3 regions of the Dongia soli genome follow, and region 2 is predicted to be linked to each of the others. Evidence: riboswitches for the same ligand, from Rfam matches in the RefSeq annotation. Region 2 holds a riboswitch; each other region holds the start of a gene.
The links. A riboswitch is a leader RNA that binds a small molecule or an ion and turns the genes downstream of it on or off. The one in region 2 is predicted to bind thiamine pyrophosphate.
Positions count from the first base shown of each region.

Region 1 (5,488 bases), 980 kb from region 2:
GGAACGCCAGCGCGAAACCGCCCGCAAAGCCTGGTCGGGTTCGGGCGAAGCGGCAACCGAGGCGGTCTGGTTCAATCTGCGCGAAAAGCTCGGCGCCAGCGATTTCCTCGGCTATGCCACGGAACGCGCTGAAGGGCAGATCATCGGCATGTTGAAGAACGGCCAGGAAATCGAAAAGGCTTCGGCCGGTGATGAGATTGCGCTGATTGCCAACCAGACACCGTTCTACGGTGAATCCGGTGGCCAGATGGGTGATACCGGCACGATCGTCACGGCGGGGGGCGGTGAAATTGCCGTCGGCGATACGCTGAAAAAGCTCGGCGACATGCTGGTGCATTTCGGCAAGGTCACCAGAGGGACGGTATCGCGCGGGGAAGCGGCCGAGTTCAAAGTCGATGGCAAGCGGCGAGCGGCGTTGCGGGCGCATCATTCGGCGACCCATCTGCTGCATGAAGCCTTGCGCCGGCGTCTCGGCGCGCATGTGACGCAGAAGGGCTCGCTGGTCGCGCCCGATCGGCTGCGTTTCGACTTCAGCCATCCACGCGCGCTGAGCAGCGAAGACATCGCCGCCGTGGAACAGGAGGTCAATGATCGTATCCGCAAGAACGCGCCGGTCGAGACCCATCTGATGACGCCGGATGCGGCGATCGAAGCCGGTGCCTTGGCGTTGTTTGGCGAAAAATACGGCGAGGAAGTGCGGGTCGTCTCCATGGGCGGCCGACATGAGGATGAAGCAAAGAACTTCTCGACCGAACTTTGTGGCGGCACGCATGTCCGCCGGACCGGCGATATCGGCCTCTTCAAGATCGTCAGCGAAGGCGCCGTGGCTTCGGGCGTGCGGCGTATCGAGGCGATGACGGGTGCGGCGGCCGAAGCCTATGTGGCCGAACAGCAGCGGCAGCTCAATGAAGCGGCGGCGGCGTTGAAGACACTTCCTGGTGATCTTGCCAGCCGTATCGTTTCGCTGGTCGAGGAAAAGAAAAAGCTGGAACGCGACCTGACCGAAGCGCGCAAGGCGGCTGCCATTGCCGGTGCCGGTGGGGGGAACGCATCGACCGGGACCAAGGATGTCAATGGTGTCGCCTTTGCCGCCCGTGTCCTGAAGGACGTGCCAGCAAAAGAGCTGAAAGGTATGGCTGACGAGTTGAAGAAGCAGATCGGCTCCGGCGTGGTCGTGCTGATCTCCGATGATGCTGGGAAAGCGTCGATCGTGGTCGGCGTCACGTCGGATTTGACCGGCAAGGTGAGCGCCGTGGATCTGGTCAAGACGGGTAGCGCGGCTTTGGGCGGACAAGGCGGTGGTGGCCGTCCCGACATGGCCCAGGCCGGCGGCCCGGATGCCAGCAAAGCCGAGGACGCCTTGTCAGCTATCGAAAAGGCGATCGGCGGGACCGCCCAGGCTGCCTGATTTCAGGTCGTCGCGCATAACGGTTGAAGATGATTTCATCCCCTCTTCGGCGCCTGCCATGTCAGGCTGATCGGAGAGGGGATTTCCTTGTCGAGCAGCGGCACTAGCCGTAGGGATAGTCACGCAGATGATCGCTCACCAGATGTGGTTGCCTTTCGCTGTCGTGATCTTCATATCCGGTCTTTACGTATTGCTGTTCCGCCGCCTGTTTCCATATCCCGTCAGCGGCCGTCTCGCTCTATTGGCTTTCGCTGCCAATATCGCCTTCGTCCTTGCCGGCGTGGCGCTCTTTGCCACGACCGGGCTCGGGACCAATCTGACATCGGCCTTGCAGCGGGACCTGCAAGCGGCACACGATCTCCAGGCGTCTCTCTCGCTGGCTTTCATCTATGCGGCCTTGCCCGAAGAGGCTCTGAAAATTGGTATCGTTGCGCTCTTGCTTAAATGCGGTACGTCACGCCTCCGGCATCCGTCAGACGGGTTCCAGCTTCTTTTATCGGCGGCGCTGGGCTTTGCCCTGATCGAAAGCTGCATTTATGTCTATGTCCTCGGCGATCAAGCGGAGTTAAGCCGCAGCCTTCTCGCTTTCGCTTTACTGCGGGGCGCGCTGGGAGCCTTGCTGCATAGTTTATTGGCAATGGTCGCGGGTTATTTCCTGCTGTCTCTCTGGCCAGCCAGGGGGAACCGATGGCTGTGGCTGGCGGCAGCCTATATCGCCGCTGTCATTCTGCACGCCGCCTTCGATGGCAGTCTGCTGAACCTGATTTTCCAGGGCGACGGTGCGACCGATGGTGATGTGACGAGTGGGCTGGAAACAATCGACCCACGCAGTATCGCTGTGCCGGCAGTGGTGTGGATGATCAGCACGGTCGTGCTGGTGATCTTCGGCTTATGGGGCCTTCGGACCGCCTTGCAGCGAACGACCGAAGGGACCATCGCATCGCGCCGTTGGCAATATGCGGGCTTGGCGATGATCATTCTTGCCGCGCTGTTATTCATCGTGCCGGCGAAGCTCACCGCCAGCGAGACTTTCGAGACTGCTTTGGCGCCAGCCTTCGGCGCTATTCTGTTTGTCATCGGCCTGATCATGGCGATGAAGCGGGAGCGGGCAGGGCGATACCCCTCCTAATCAACCGGCCTCGTCATTGACAGTGTGTGCCGCAGTTCCTTAAACTCCCCATCACTGTGCCGCGGGGTGCCTCTTCGACAGAAGTGGGCTGAGATCATACCCGAGGAACCTGATCTGGATCATGCCAGCGAAGGGATTGTTGCACAGGCGGCTTGTGACTTGCCTTTCTTCCGGCCCGTCTTCCGTCTGTCTCCATCCCAAGCTGCGGGATAGGAACGAAAGATGACGGCTGACACTACGGCCAATCTGCCGCAAAACCTGCAAGCGATCAGAGATCGCGCACCGCTTATTCATAACATCACCAATCTGGTCGTTACCAATGTGACGGCCAATGCCTTGCTCGCCTTGGGCGCATCGCCCGCCATGGTCGAAAACACCGATGAGGTGGCCGAGCTGGCGCGGGTTGCGAATGCACTGGTGATCAATTTGGGCACCATCTCCAGCAGCCGGGCCGCCGCCATGCGCATTGGCGCGCGCGCGGCGGTTCAGGCCGGCAAGCCCTGGGTGATGGATCCCGTTGCTGTGGGAGCGCTCGGCTATCGCAGCCGGCTCGCTGCCGAGTTGCTCGCCGAACGACCAACTGTCATTCGCGGCAATGCATCCGAGATCACAGCCCTCGCCGCGATGCAAGGTGGCGGCGTTACAGCCGGTGGCAAAGGTGTCGACAGCACGCTTTCCTCCGCCGCTGCGTTGGAGGAGGCCAAGGGATTGGCCAGCCGGACCGGCGCGATCGTCGTGGTCAGTGGGGCGATGGATTATGTGACCGACGGCAAACGTGTGACCGGCATCGCCAATGGTCATCCGATCATGACACGCGTGACCGGCATGGGTTGTACCGCGACGGCGCTGATCGCACCATTTCTCGCCGTTACACCCGATGCCTTCGCGGCCGCGGTGCAGGCGACCATCGTGATGGGTGTCGCCGGCGATACGGCCATGGAAATGGCAGGCGGGCCCGGTTCGTTCCAAGTCGCTTTCCTCGATGTGCTTTATGCGCTGGAGGGGGAGGAGATCCTTGCCAAAGCGAGGCTGACATGACGCGGCCATCATGCGGTATCGGACACCCAGCTTTCGATCCCTCCCTCTATCTGGTGACCGATCCCGTGCTCTGTGCCGCAGGTGGACTTGCCGAAACCGTGGCAGCAGCGATCGCCGGCGGTGTCACCATGATTCAATATCGCGCGAAGGACCGCGATCTGCGATCCGCCTTGGCTGAAGCCGCCACGCTAGCGGAACTGGCGAAGCAGGCCGGCGTGCCGCTGATCGTCAATGATCGGCTGGATATTGCTTTGGCGGTCGATGCCGACGGGCTTCATGTCGGCCAGTTCGATATGCCGCCGGAAATCGCCAGGGGTCTTTTAGGCGCGGACAAGATCCTTGGCATTTCCGTCAGCAGGCCCGCCGAAATCGAAACGATCGATCCGGCCATGGTCGATTATGTCGGCCTGGGACCTGTCTTCGCGACAGCAACCAAGGGCGACGCGGCTGCCCCGCTTGGCCTCCAGCAATTCGCAAAGTTGCGGCAGCGGATCTTATTGCCGGTGGTGGCGATTGGCGGCATCGGCCACGAACGGGCGAGTGCCGTGATCCAAGCCGGCGCAGATGGCATCGCCGTGGTCTCGGCGATCTGCGGTACCGCCGATCCAGCAGCCGCAGCGCGTCAGCTCAAGAAATCGATATTGGATGCGCGCCCATGATGCCGGAACATATGGTTCCCAACATTCTCAGTATCGCCGGCAGCGACCCCAGTGGTGGCGCCGGCATTCAGGCCGATCTCAAAACCTTTTCCGCGCTGCGGACATACGGCGCTGCGGCAATCACCGCACTGACCGCGCAGAACACGCGTGGCGTCGGGGCGGTTCTGGTCGTCGAACCGGCTTTCGTTGCCCGCCAAATCGATATGATCTTCGAGGACGTGAGGATCGATGCGGTAAAGATCGGCATGCTCGCCAATGCCCAGATCATTTCCAAAGTGGCTGCATGCTTGCGCCATTGCCAGCCGCGCTGGATCGTTCTCGATCCGGTCATGATCGCCAAGAGCGGTCATCGCCTGTTGGATGAGGCAGCGCTCTCCGCCTTGCGCCGAGAGCTGTTGCCGATGGCATCGATCATCACGCCGAATTTGCCTGAAGCTGCCGCCTTGCTCGATCGAGCCGTGGCAAAGGACTGGGACGACATGGAGGAAACGGCGGTGGGATTACAGGCGCTTGGTGCGTCCCGCGTGCTGTTGAAAGGCGGGCACCTGCCAGGCGAGGCGAGCCCAGATCTAGTGCTCACCGATGGCGTCATAACAAAGCTCGATGCCGGCCGGATCGCGACCGAGAATACGCATGGCACCGGCTGCACTCTCTCGTCTGCCATCGCAGCCTTGTTGCCGCAGCATCGCGACGTCATCACAGCCATCCGTGAGGCCAAGGCCTATATCACGGGTGCCATCGCCGCCAGCGGCCAACTCGCCGTCGGTAGCGGACATGGTCCGGTGCATCATTTCCATCAACTTTGGCATCAGTCGAGACCGTAAATATGACGACCTTTCTGGAAGAAGCGCGGCAGGAGACGGCAAAGCTGCGCCAGGCTATTCATGATTTACCGTTCAATCTGGAGCTGACCGCGGGCACCTTACGCCAGGACCGCTTCCAGCATTATCTGATTCAAGATGCGCTCTACCTCACAGAATATGCGCGCGCTCTCGCCGCTTTGGCGGCGAAGGCGCCATCGGCTGGCACAATTGCGCAATTCGGCGAAGCGGCTGCCGGTGCGGTGTTCTTCGAACAGGCAATGCAACAAACCTTCCTTACGACATTCGGAATCACGGCCGCCGAGGTCGCAGCTTCCTCGGCATCGCCCACAAACCTGGCCTATACCGGCTTCATGCTGGCGGAGGGGATGAAGGGGACCTATGAGACTTTGTTGGCAGCCGTTCTGCCCTGTTTCAGCATCTATGCCGAGGT
Region 1 is NZ_JAXCLW010000002.1:204,852-210,339, forward strand. It holds gene alaS (alanine--tRNA ligase) at 1-1,408, shown strand, start outside; gene SMD27_RS07520 (PrsW family glutamic-type intramembrane protease) at 1,536-2,537, shown strand; TPP riboswitch at 2,590-2,691, shown strand; gene thiM (hydroxyethylthiazole kinase) at 2,760-3,575, shown strand; gene thiE (thiamine phosphate synthase) at 3,572-4,234, shown strand; gene thiD (bifunctional hydroxymethylpyrimidine kinase/phosphomethylpyrimidine kinase) at 4,231-5,058, shown strand; gene tenA (thiaminase II) at 5,061-5,488, shown strand, end outside.
Region 1: another riboswitch for thiamine pyrophosphate. It lies ahead of thiM (hydroxyethylthiazole kinase); the one in region 2 lies ahead of thiC (phosphomethylpyrimidine synthase ThiC).

Region 2 (5,488 bases):
CGGTTCGAGGCGCTATCATGCGTTTCACTGGCCCCGTCCGGCGCTCACTTCTGCATGAAGTTGGCGATTTCATCGCTAATTGAATTGAACGATATCTTCCGGATCGAACCATACAAATGGCTGATGCTGGGTCAACCTCGCCGGGCTGACAGGCACTATTCCCCTGCCAATGCGCGCGCGCGTTTGATTTTCGCATCGCTCCAGACTTCGGGCCGTGTCGGCGGAACATTGCGCGCCCGCAGCGACGTGCCGTGACCGGCTTTCAGGGTGACCGCCCCCGCATCGTTTTGCACTTCAACCTCGCCGCTGGAAACAAAAATGTCGTAAGAGCTTTCGAAGCGGCCAGCAAAGACCTCGGTGCCGCGCAAGCTCAATATAGCGAAGGGCGTCTCGATTTTCGGGGATGCCGGGGGCCTTTCTGCTTTACCGCTGTTGAAGCAGAAGGCGCCGTCGAGGATATGGAGGAAGCTGGAGAAAGTATTGCCGGCAAGCGAATCATTCAACTGAACTTCAGCATTCTCGCCGAGGCTCAAACTGCTGCCGTCGAGCATCGCCACCTGTAATTGCCCATCTTTCCCGGTCCACAGCAGATCGCTTTGGAAGACCTTGTCGTCGACGTGTAAAAGGCGAGTGTACTTGCCGAAAGAGGCACCTGCGATCTGACGCTTTTGCCGGACATTTCCAAAGATCGCGCGATCGTTTGCGACGGCCCTCCCTGCCGCAAAACCGAAGGTTATGGTCAGAGCGGCGGTGCCGATAACACGGCAGGCAAAATCGCGACGTGTCACCAAGGCGGCGCGGTCGGCCGAAAAGTCATCGGCGAACAATAAAGTCATGACATTACGCTCCTATCGATCGCCGGGCTCGAGCCGCCGGCGGGATGGCTATATAGACCCGGGGCTTCTCGTCATCAATGGCGCTCATGATAGGTCGACCGGATGAACACCGACTTCGGATGGGTGTGCGATGGGGAGGCGGCGCCTATCGGGAACACCACGTCGGCCAAGAGCAGTGCCTTACCGGGGACGTTTTGTGGTTCGTCCTTCAACAGCGGCGTGATCGTCTCCTGGAGCTTGCCCCCAGCTTGCGTTGTCCCCTGCGGTGTTCCGCCCGCGCCGGTCAGCATCGTAGTGGCGGCGAGGATAGCCGCGCCAGCGGCGAAAAGTGCATGTCTCATTTTAGGCTCCAATTTAAATAGTGCCGAGGCTGCTATTGCTTGGTCGCAGCAGGTGACTGCGGAAGCTGCGCCATCCGGTTGTAGGCATTCATCAGATCGAACGCGATCGTGAGGTCGGTCAGTTGCTTTTGGTCGAACATGGCGACCCCGGCTTCGTATTCGCCATCCGGCACGCCTGTTTTGGCAACAGCTTCACTTGCCGACGTCGCCGCGTTCTTCTGTCATCTCCTGAAAGCAAGGAGCGTTGTACCGGGCGACAGCACCTCTAGTAGTAGTAAAAAACATGGGCACCGCCCTGGTCATAAAACAGCGCCGAGATTCGCAATTTTGCCTGTACCATCGCGCGATGGCCGAGTCCCCCTGTCCAGCTCGATCATGCTGTCTGCTGACCACGGTCCTTGCCGACGCTCAGACTCGACCTGAGGCCCTCGGCCGTTGGCCAGCACCCCCAGCAGCTCGGCCAGACCGAACCCCACAGCCACCCAGCCGAGCCGTCCCACAACTGGGCCATCCGCGATGACCAGGGCGCCCCGACGTCTTCATCAACCCATCTAGCGATGAAATTCGAAAGCGTTTGGAGCCGTGAACTTCGTCGATGCAGCCGGCCGCCATGCGGAGGCCGATCGAAGATTCCGGGTTGCGATGCGCTGGCTTTTACGAATCAGTCTTCTTGCGATCGGCCTTGCGATAACAGCGGCGGCGCCAGCAGTAGCTACGCCATCCATCACGACCTGCTTTACGCCGGGCGGGCCTTGCACCGATTTGATTGTCACCGCGATCAGTGCTGCGAAAAGGCAGATCCGCGTGCAGGCCTATAGCTTCACTTCCGCGCGCCGATTGCCAAGGCCCTCGACGATGCGTATCGTCGCGGCGTCGAGGTGCAGGTGATCCTCGACAAGAGCCGGGCGACCGCCAAATACACCGGCGCCACCTATCTGCAAAATGCCGGCGTGCCAGTGGCAATCGACTACAAGGTCGCCATCGCCCATAACAACGTGATGGTGATCGAAGGCGAAACCGTGATCACTCGCAGCTTCAATTTCACCAAAGCTGCGCAGGGGAAGAACGCTGAAAAGTTGCTTGTCGTTCGCGACGCAGATCTGGCGCGTCAATACCTCGCGAATTGGGAAGCGAGGGCCGCTGTTCCGCGGAAGTATCGGCGGAAATAATCGGAACTTACGTGAATCGACCGGTTGGTCATCGCGAGCATTCCCCACAACTCGTAACGTTGACTGGCCCCGTGCAATCATGCACGGGGCTCCTTTAATCTGCTCCTATCGATCGCCGGCCTCGAGCCGGCGGAGGATTATAGCGGGCTTCTCTTCATCAATGGCTCGATGATAGGTCGACCGTTTAACACCCATTTCCGATGCGCGTGCGATGAGAACCCGGCTCCGGTCGGTAACACCCCGCCCCCCTGGCGAAGATCAGTTCCTTACCTGAGACGGTTTGTGCGCCCTTGAACGACTGCGTCATCATCTCATGGACTTCGGCCCTAGCTTGCGTTGTCGCCGGCGCTGTTGCGCCCGCGTCAGTCAGCGTTACCGTGGCGGCGAGGATAACCGCGGCCGTAGCAAGAAGTGCATGTTTCATTTTGAGGCTCCATTTCAAATATGCCGAGCTGCTATCGCAGTTGTCTCGGATCGCTAGTTGTGGTGAAAACATGCGCACCGCCCTGGTGATGAAACAGCACCAAGACTCGCAATTTTGCCTGTACCACCGCGCCATGGCCGTGTCCCCTTATCCAGCTCGAAGGTGCTGTCTGCTGGCCACGGTCCTCGCCGACGGCATCAGGCTCGGCGCAGGGCCCTCGGCCGAACCGAACCCGGCCGTCACGCAGCCGAGCCCCTCACTGCGCCATCGGCGATATGGGGAAATAGGTAACCGAGGAGTTCAGAGAAAGACTGACCGGCGCCTAAGGCGCAGGCGGCCTGGAAAAACCGTGCAGCGGTGCGCTCAGACCGCGAGCGGCAAACGGCTTGGGGAGAAACTTGGCGCGCGCCGGCAAATTATCCGCTGGGGCCGGACCTTGCCGGAGGTGATGATCAGTTCAACATGGTGCTTGCTGCAAGGGGCGCATCGTTGAAGTTGCGCCCTTCGAGCCGTCACTGCGAAGGGAGTCGACCGCTCGCTTATAGCGGGCGCACGGCTGCGTTGACATTCCAGGTGGCAGCGGGCAGATTTGCACTATCACCAGGGGTGCCCCGACAAGGGGCTGAGATACGGCAGGCCGCAAGGCAGCGCCGGAACCCTATGAACCTGATCCAGTTCATACTGGCGTAGGGACGGTGCGGACGCCTGACAGGTCATATGCGACCATTCCAACTTAGGCGCTCTTTCTCCTTCCTGTCAGAGCTGGGTCTCCATTGCTTGCAAAGCGAGGAGCCTCGATCATGACGTTCATTCAGGCCACCAAGGCCAACCCACCGACCAGACCTGCTGTCACCACGGGGCCGCTGCCCGCCTCGACCAAAGTCTTCAGGTCCGGCTTTCTTCATCCTGATATACGCGTTCCTATGCGGGAGATAGCGGTACATCCAACCGCTGGCGAGCAACCTGTGACAGTTTACGATTCTTCCGGTCCCTACACGGATACGGCAAGTGAGACGCAGATAGAAAAAGGGCTGCCACGTGTTCGAGCCTCCTGGATCGAAGCGCGCGACGATGTGACGGCCTATGACGGGCGCCATGTCAAACCGGCGGACAACGGTTTTGTCGCCGGCGAGCAACTGACGCCGGAGTTTCCGCTGCGCCACCGCCCCTTGAAGGCGCGGGACGGGAAGGCAGTGACCCAGCTTGTCTATGCAAAAGCGGGCATAATCACGCCGGAAATGGAATTCGTCGCCATTCGCGAGAATCTCGGCCGGGAGCAAATGCGCAACACGATGGCGCGCGACGGAGAAAGCTTCGGCGCGGCGATACCCGATTTCGTTACGCCGGAATTCGTGCGCGACGAGGTTGCCCGCGGACGAGCGATTATCCCGGCCAACATCAACCATCCAGAGAGCGAGCCGATGGCGATCGGCCGCAACTTCCTCGTCAAGATCAACGCCAATATCGGCAATTCCGCCGTCAGCTCCTCCATGGCCGAGGAGGTGGATAAGATGGTCTGGGCGACCCGCTGGGGCGCAGATACGGTCATGGACCTTTCCACCGGCCGCAACATCCATAACATCCGCGAGTGGATCGTCCGCAATTCGCCGGTGCCCATCGGCACGGTGCCACTCTACCAGGCACTGGAAAAGGTCAAAGGCATTGCTGAGGATCTGACATGGGAGGTGTATCGCGACACACTGATCGAGCAGGCTGAGCAAGGCGTGGATTATTTCACCATCCACGCAGGCGTGCGGTTGCATTACATCCCGCTTACCGTCAACCGCGTCACCGGCATCGTCTCGCGTGGCGGCTCGATCATGGCCAAGTGGTGTCTGTATCATCATAAAGAGAGCTTTCTCTACCAGCATTTCGAGGAAATCTGCGACATTTGCCGCGCCTATGACGTCTCTTTCTCACTGGGGGACGGATTGCGGCCGGGCTCCGTCGCCGACGCCAATGACGCCGCGCAATTCGCCGAGCTGGAGACCTTGGGCGAACTGACAAAAATCGCCTGGGCAAAGGACTGTCAGGTGATGATCGAAGGCCCCGGCCATGTGCCGATGCACAAGATCAAGCAAAACATGGACAAGCAGCTCGCCGTCTGCGGTGAGGCGCCGTTCTATACGCTCGGACCACTGACGACAGACATTGCGCCAGGGTACGACCACATCACCAGCGGCATTGGCGCCGCCATGATCGGCTGGTTCGGCACGGCAATGCTCTGCTACGTCACACCGAAGGAGCATCTGGGCCTGCCCGACCGCGACGATGTGAAAACAGGTGTCATCACCTACAAGATCGCCGCCCATGCTGCCGATCTCGCCAAGGGCCATCCAGCGGCGAAGATCAGGGACGATGCGCTTAGCCGCGCCCGCTTCGAGTTCCGCTGGGAGGACCAGTTCAACCTTTCGCTTGATCCTGAGACGGCGCGGTCCTTACACGATGAAACGCTGCCAAAGGAGGCGCACAAGGTGGCGCATTTCTGCTCCATGTGCGGGCCGAAATTCTGCTCCATGCGCATATCGCACGACATCCGCGCCCAGACGCAGAAAGAGGGTATGGCCGCTATGGCCGAGAAGTTCCGCGAAGGTGGCGACCTCTACATGCCGATCGAAGTTGCAAGCGTTGCGACACGGCGGTGAACGTCCTCGTCAGGGGTGCAGGCGTGGCAGGCCTGGCCGTTGCCTTCGAACTGGTCTCACGAGGCATGGCGAT
Region 2 is NZ_JAXCLW010000002.1:1,184,233-1,189,720, reverse strand. It holds gene SMD27_RS12000 (FecR family protein) at 156-827, opposite strand; gene SMD27_RS11995 (cupin domain-containing protein) at 911-1,177, opposite strand; gene SMD27_RS11990 (hypothetical protein) at 1,210-1,350, opposite strand; gene SMD27_RS11985 (phospholipase D-like domain-containing protein) at 2,062-2,346, shown strand; TPP riboswitch at 3,363-3,481, shown strand; gene thiC (phosphomethylpyrimidine synthase ThiC) at 3,571-5,415, shown strand; gene thiO (glycine oxidase ThiO) at 5,412-5,488, shown strand, end outside.

Region 3 (5,488 bases), on a different contig from region 2:
ATCACTGAGATGGACAAGCCCAGCAAGGCCGCCTGCGCCAGAACCGGCCAGGGCAAATCCGCGGTAAAGCCGCGCAAGCCATCGGCCAGCAAGGCGAGTTCGGGCAAGCCGACGAACAGCACTGCAAGCACGATCCAGGCGCTGTCGCCGATCCGCGCCCATCTGGTCGATGCATCGTGACGCCAGCCAGGCCGACCGAAACCGGCGGCGAAATCCATCCGCTGGGTGAGGCCACGGCAGAGTATCCCGGCGATCAGGCACAGGACCAGTTCGAGCAGGGCGAGCAGCCCGGCGCGCGGCAGGTCGGCATCGAAACGGATCGCCTGGAAGATCGTGACTTCCAAGGTTGAAGCGCGCGGCCCGCCGCCCAGGGTCAGCACGATGGCGAAGCTGACGAAGCAGAGCATGAAGATGGTGGCGGCAATTTGCGGCACGACGCGGCGCAAGAGCGGCCATTCGATCAGCCGGAAAATATGGCCCGACGTCATGCCGAGTTGTGCTGCGAGCCGCCAGGTTTCCGCCGGCACGGTCTGCCAGGCCGGCAAGAGCAGGCGCACTGCCAGCGGCAGATTGAAGAAGACATGCGCGACCAGGATACCGCCGAGCCCATAGATCGATGGCCAAACCCCAACGCCGACCAGCCGCGCCATCCAGCCCTGCTGGCCATAAGCGGCGACCACACCAAAAATCGCCACCAGCGCCGGCATGACCAGCGGCAGGGAGAAGAGCCGCAACAGCACGCCCCGCCCGGGGAAATGGCTTTGCCGTGCCAAAGCGCGTGTCACCGGCACAGCGAGCGCAAGAGAGAGCAGCGTCGACAGCACCGCCTGCATCACGGTGAAAATCACCACCCGGCGCAGATAGCTGTCGCCGATCAGATCCCGGATGTCGCCGGCGGATGCTTGGTCGAGAAGCCGCACCAGGATAGCAGCGATCACCGCGATCAGGATGGCGGCGGCAACCCGGCCGAGGGAAGCGATCCCGATCAGCGGATAGCCCGCTATCGGCCGTGTCGTCGTCATGATAGGCGCGTGCGAATTCAGCGGCTGACCGTCTCGAGCCATTCCCGGATCCAGGCATGGCGATGCTTGGCGACCTCATCGCTCGGCATCAACAGGGTCTTCTGGGGCTGCGGGATGTTGCGGAATTCTGCCGGCAGGTCATTGCCGATATCGACCACCGGGAACATGTAATTGGTGGTCGGGATCAGCTTCTGCACCTCGGGCGAGGTCAGGAAGGCCAGGAACTGTTCGGCAAGATCGGCATGCTTGCTCGATGCCATCCGAGCCGCCACTTCGACCTGGAGATAATTGCCTTCCGGGAAATCCAGCGCCTTATAGCGATCGGTCTTCTCGTTGATCTGATGATAAGCCGGCGAGGTCGTGTAGCTGAGCACCATCGGCGCCTCGCCTTTCACAAACAGGCCATAGGCCTCGCTCCAACCTTTGCTGATGGTGAGCACCTTCGGCGCAACCTTCGCCCAGGCCTCGGTCGCCTTATCGCCATAGACCTCCTTCATCCAAAGGAGCAGGCCAAGACCCGGCGTCGAAGTGCGCGGATCCATCAGGAGAATCTTCGGCTGATCGCCCGGCGCCGTCAGCTCCGCCAGGCTCTTCGGTGGATTGGGCAGCTTCTGTGAATCGTAGACGAAAGCGAAATAGCCGTAGTCATAGGGAACGAAGGTCTTGTCATTCCAGGCGACCGGCAGCTTCAGCTTGGAGACATCGACCTTGGCCGGGGCGAAGAAACCCGTCGCCGCCGCTTCGCTGGTGAGATTGGTATCGAGGCCAAGCACGACATCAGCCTTTGTCTTCTTTCCTTCCATCTTCAGCCGCGACAGCAAGGCGGCGCCATCCTCCAGTCCGACCCAGGTCAGCTTGCAGTGGCATTGGGCCTCGAACTGCTTCTGGATGGCCGGACCGGGGCCCCATTCGCTGATAAAGGAATCATAGGTATAGACGGTCAGGGTCGGCTCCGCAGCCTGTGCCGCGCTCGAAAGAAGAATGCCGAAAACCGCCGCCAGCAGAGATGCCGAAACACGCATGCGAAAACTCCTCCACAAAGCGGCGGAGGAGAAATGGTGCATCGGTTTACCGGTGACTCATATCCCTCCGCCGGTATTAACCGGATCAGGTTCATCGGGTTGAAGTGGCAATCGCTTCTCTCAGCCCGGCATCGGGCACCCCGTTGAGCGAGCGCGAGAATGGTCGCGCCAGGACGGTAAGTCAAGGCCGGACAAGGTCTCAGGCCGGTGGCTCGGCCCGGTGGCTCGGGCATTGGCTGGGGAGTAGCCGGGACCATCAGGGTTGCTGGGCGAAGCCGAGCCTGTCACGCCGTGGAAGGCCATTATTAATAAATTGGATTTAGGGTCGCATCATGGCGTGTATCTACGAACGAAAATGCCCATGGAACCCCCTTCCACAACCTCCAAACGCTTTCGCCTGACGCGGAATTTCGCGATTCTGTCCGCCATCGTCCTGATCGTTACCGCTTTGGGCCTCACCCTCTTTTATCGCAGCTGGGCCGTCCGGCAGATGGAAGCGGAGGCGGAACAGTCCAACGTGACGGCAGCGCGCCTGCTGGCGAACTCCTTATGGGATGAGCATGCGGATGTCCTACGCCTCCTCAGCGCCCTTCCGCCGGAACAACTGCAGGGACGGCCGGAAGTCGAATTGCTCAATCAGGACGTGAAGACCCTTGTCAAGAAGGCGCCGATTATCCAGGTCAAAATCTATGACCTCGAGGGCCATACATTGTTCTCGACCGATCCCCGACAGATCGGCCAGGACAAGAGCGACGATGAAGGTGTGGAATCCGCCCGCAACGGCGTCGTCGCCAGCGAGATGGCGCATGCCCATACGGTCGATGCTTTCGAAGGCGCCGTCACCGATCGCGATATCATTTCCAGTTATGTGCCGATTTACGGCGCCAAAGACGGCAAGGTTGTCGGCGTCTTCGAAGTCTATGATGATGTCACCGTTTTCGTGACGGCGATCGACCGCTTCACCTATTGGCTGATCGGCCTCACTGTGGCGGCCTTTGCCATCGCCAATGGCGTCCTCATTCTCATCGTCGGCCGTGGTGACCGGCTGTTGCAACGGCAGCATGAGCGCAGCCTGGAACTGACCCGGAACGTCGCCCGCGCCGAGGCCGCCAGCAAAGCAAAATCCCAGTTCCTCGCCAATATGAGCCATGAATTGCGCACGCCGCTGAATGCGATCATCGGATTCTCGGAACTGATTCAGCATAAGACCTTCGGCCCACTGGGTGATGCCCGCTACGGTGCCTATGTCGATGATATCCACGCCGCCGGGCGGCATTTGCTGACGATCATCAACAATATTCTCGATCTGACCAAGATCGAACTTGGCCGCATGCCGCTGCAGAATAGCCGCACGGACCCGACGGCTCTGCTGCGCGAAGTTGCGCGGATGGTGGAGCCGTCGCTACGAAGCCGCAATATCACGCTGCACTTGGACATCGCCCCGATATTGCCGATCTTCACCACCGATGCGGCGAAGCTGCGGCAATGCCTGATCAATCTTCTGTCGAATGCGATCAAATTCTCACCGGATGGCAGCTCTGTCCGGCTCTCCGGCCGACAGACGGAAACCGGCCTCTATTGCTTTGAGGTCGCTGATCAAGGCATCGGCATGTCGAGCGAAGATATTCCGATCGCTTTAGCCCCCTTCGGCCAGATCGACAGCTCGCTGGCCCGCAAATTCGAAGGTACAGGGCTCGGCCTGCCGCTGGCGCAGCGCTTTAGCGAATTGATGGGCGGGGTGCTTAGCATCGCCAGCGAGCCGGGGCACGGCACCACGGTCACCATCACTCTTCCCGATGCCGGCCCGGAAAGCCTGGCCCTCGCCCTCAGCGCTTGACCAGCACCGCAAGACCGGTGGCAAAAGCCGACAGCCGTTGTTCGGCGAAATCGCGCAGATCTGCCGTCTCATTGCCGGCGGCAATTTCCACAAAAGCCCAGCTCGCCGCGACCAGGCACAGGGCCGTCCTGAAATGAGCAACGCGCAGGGCGGATTGCGGCGTCACGGCATAACCCGAGGCGGCGAGCAGCCAATCGATCTGCGCCTCGTCCAAGTCATTGTCGAGCGCAATGGCGCCGATATCCCAGAAGGGATCGGCGCGGGCCGAAAATTCCCAGTCGATCAGCCACAAGCTGCGATCCGGCAGACGCAGGAAATTGCTCGGATTGGGATCGATATGGCTGGGCACCAATGAGTGATCGGAGCCTTCAATAGCCGCGTCCAACCAGGCAGCCTCCTGTCGGAGACGTTGCAAACGCGGTTCCGGTGCCAGCGACAGATAGCGGTCGGATATGGCGAAGGGACGCATTTCATGCTGGAAGGCTGCGCCCGACCGTTGCAGCCTGCCGATGACGCGCCCGACCGCCGCCAGGCTTTCCCCGTCTTGGAAATCGGCCGATTGCAGGGAGATCGCATTGGGCAGGAATGCCGTGACCTGCCAGCCGCGCGTCTCATCGGCGAACAAGACAGCCGGAGCGATCCCGATATCGGCGGCCAAAGCGGCATTATGGATACCGGCCGGCCGATTGAGATATTGACCGCCGCCGGCGCCCGGTAGGCGCAGCACATAGTCCCGGCCGCTTCGCTCATGACAGAGCCGGTAATTGCGGTTGGTGATGCCGCCAAGACGGGCAATCGACCATTCCGCGACCGGGACGGCCGCCAGCAGCGGGATGCTCTTCAGGGCGAGATGAAGGTCGGCCGGCAAGGACATCACCCGTCTCTAATCAAATTTTGCAGCGGCAGCAACGGCGTTGCCCGAGGGTAACGTCGCACAACCGTAAAACTCGATTTAATTTTTTCTTAAGGGTGCTCTGCGAGCTTGGCTGTCGAGGAGCTGCTGATTGTGACTTTTCTTGCCGCGTCAGAACCGATCCTGTTGACGATGGTTTCGCCCAACCAGGCGGAAATCGATTGGGTGCGCCAGCTCTGCGCCAAAACCAGTACGGCGCTCGACTTCAACAGCGCGGCTACAGTTGAAGCTGCGCGGGACAATGCAGGCAATGTGTTCCTGCTCGATCTCGATGCCCTGAAGTTACCGAGCCAGACAGATCACCTGCGGATCATTGATGATCTTGCGCATCTCGCCGCCGTCGTTGTCATCACTGACCAGGCCGATGCCGAGACGGAACAATCCTATCTCGATAACGGCGCCGTGGATGTCATGCAGCGGCAGGAGCTGACACCGAACGGCTTGCGGCGCGCCTTGCGATCGGTAGTCAATCGCCGGCATAGCGAACGGCATCTCTCGCGTCTGCGACTGCGCGACGCGGCAACCGGTCTGGCAGCCCCGCCGTTATTCTGGGAATTTCTCGGCCTCGCCGAACGCCGCGCCAAGCGGAACCAGGATTTCTTTGCCGTATTGCTGATCGAGGTCACCCCGGTTTTGCAACCCCACGGGCTGCTTTCATCGGCCAATGAGGATGCTTTGATGGGTGTCCTGACCG
Region 3 is NZ_JAXCLW010000007.1:91,741-97,228, reverse strand. It holds gene thiP (thiamine/thiamine pyrophosphate ABC transporter permease) at 1-1,022, opposite strand, end outside; gene thiB (thiamine ABC transporter substrate binding subunit) at 1,040-2,044, opposite strand; TPP riboswitch at 2,089-2,197, opposite strand; gene SMD27_RS19545 (sensor histidine kinase) at 2,406-3,881, shown strand; gene SMD27_RS19540 (choline kinase family protein) at 3,871-4,755, opposite strand; gene SMD27_RS19535 (GGDEF domain-containing protein) at 4,888-5,488, shown strand, end outside.
Region 3: another riboswitch for thiamine pyrophosphate. It lies ahead of thiB (thiamine ABC transporter substrate binding subunit); the one in region 2 lies ahead of thiC (phosphomethylpyrimidine synthase ThiC).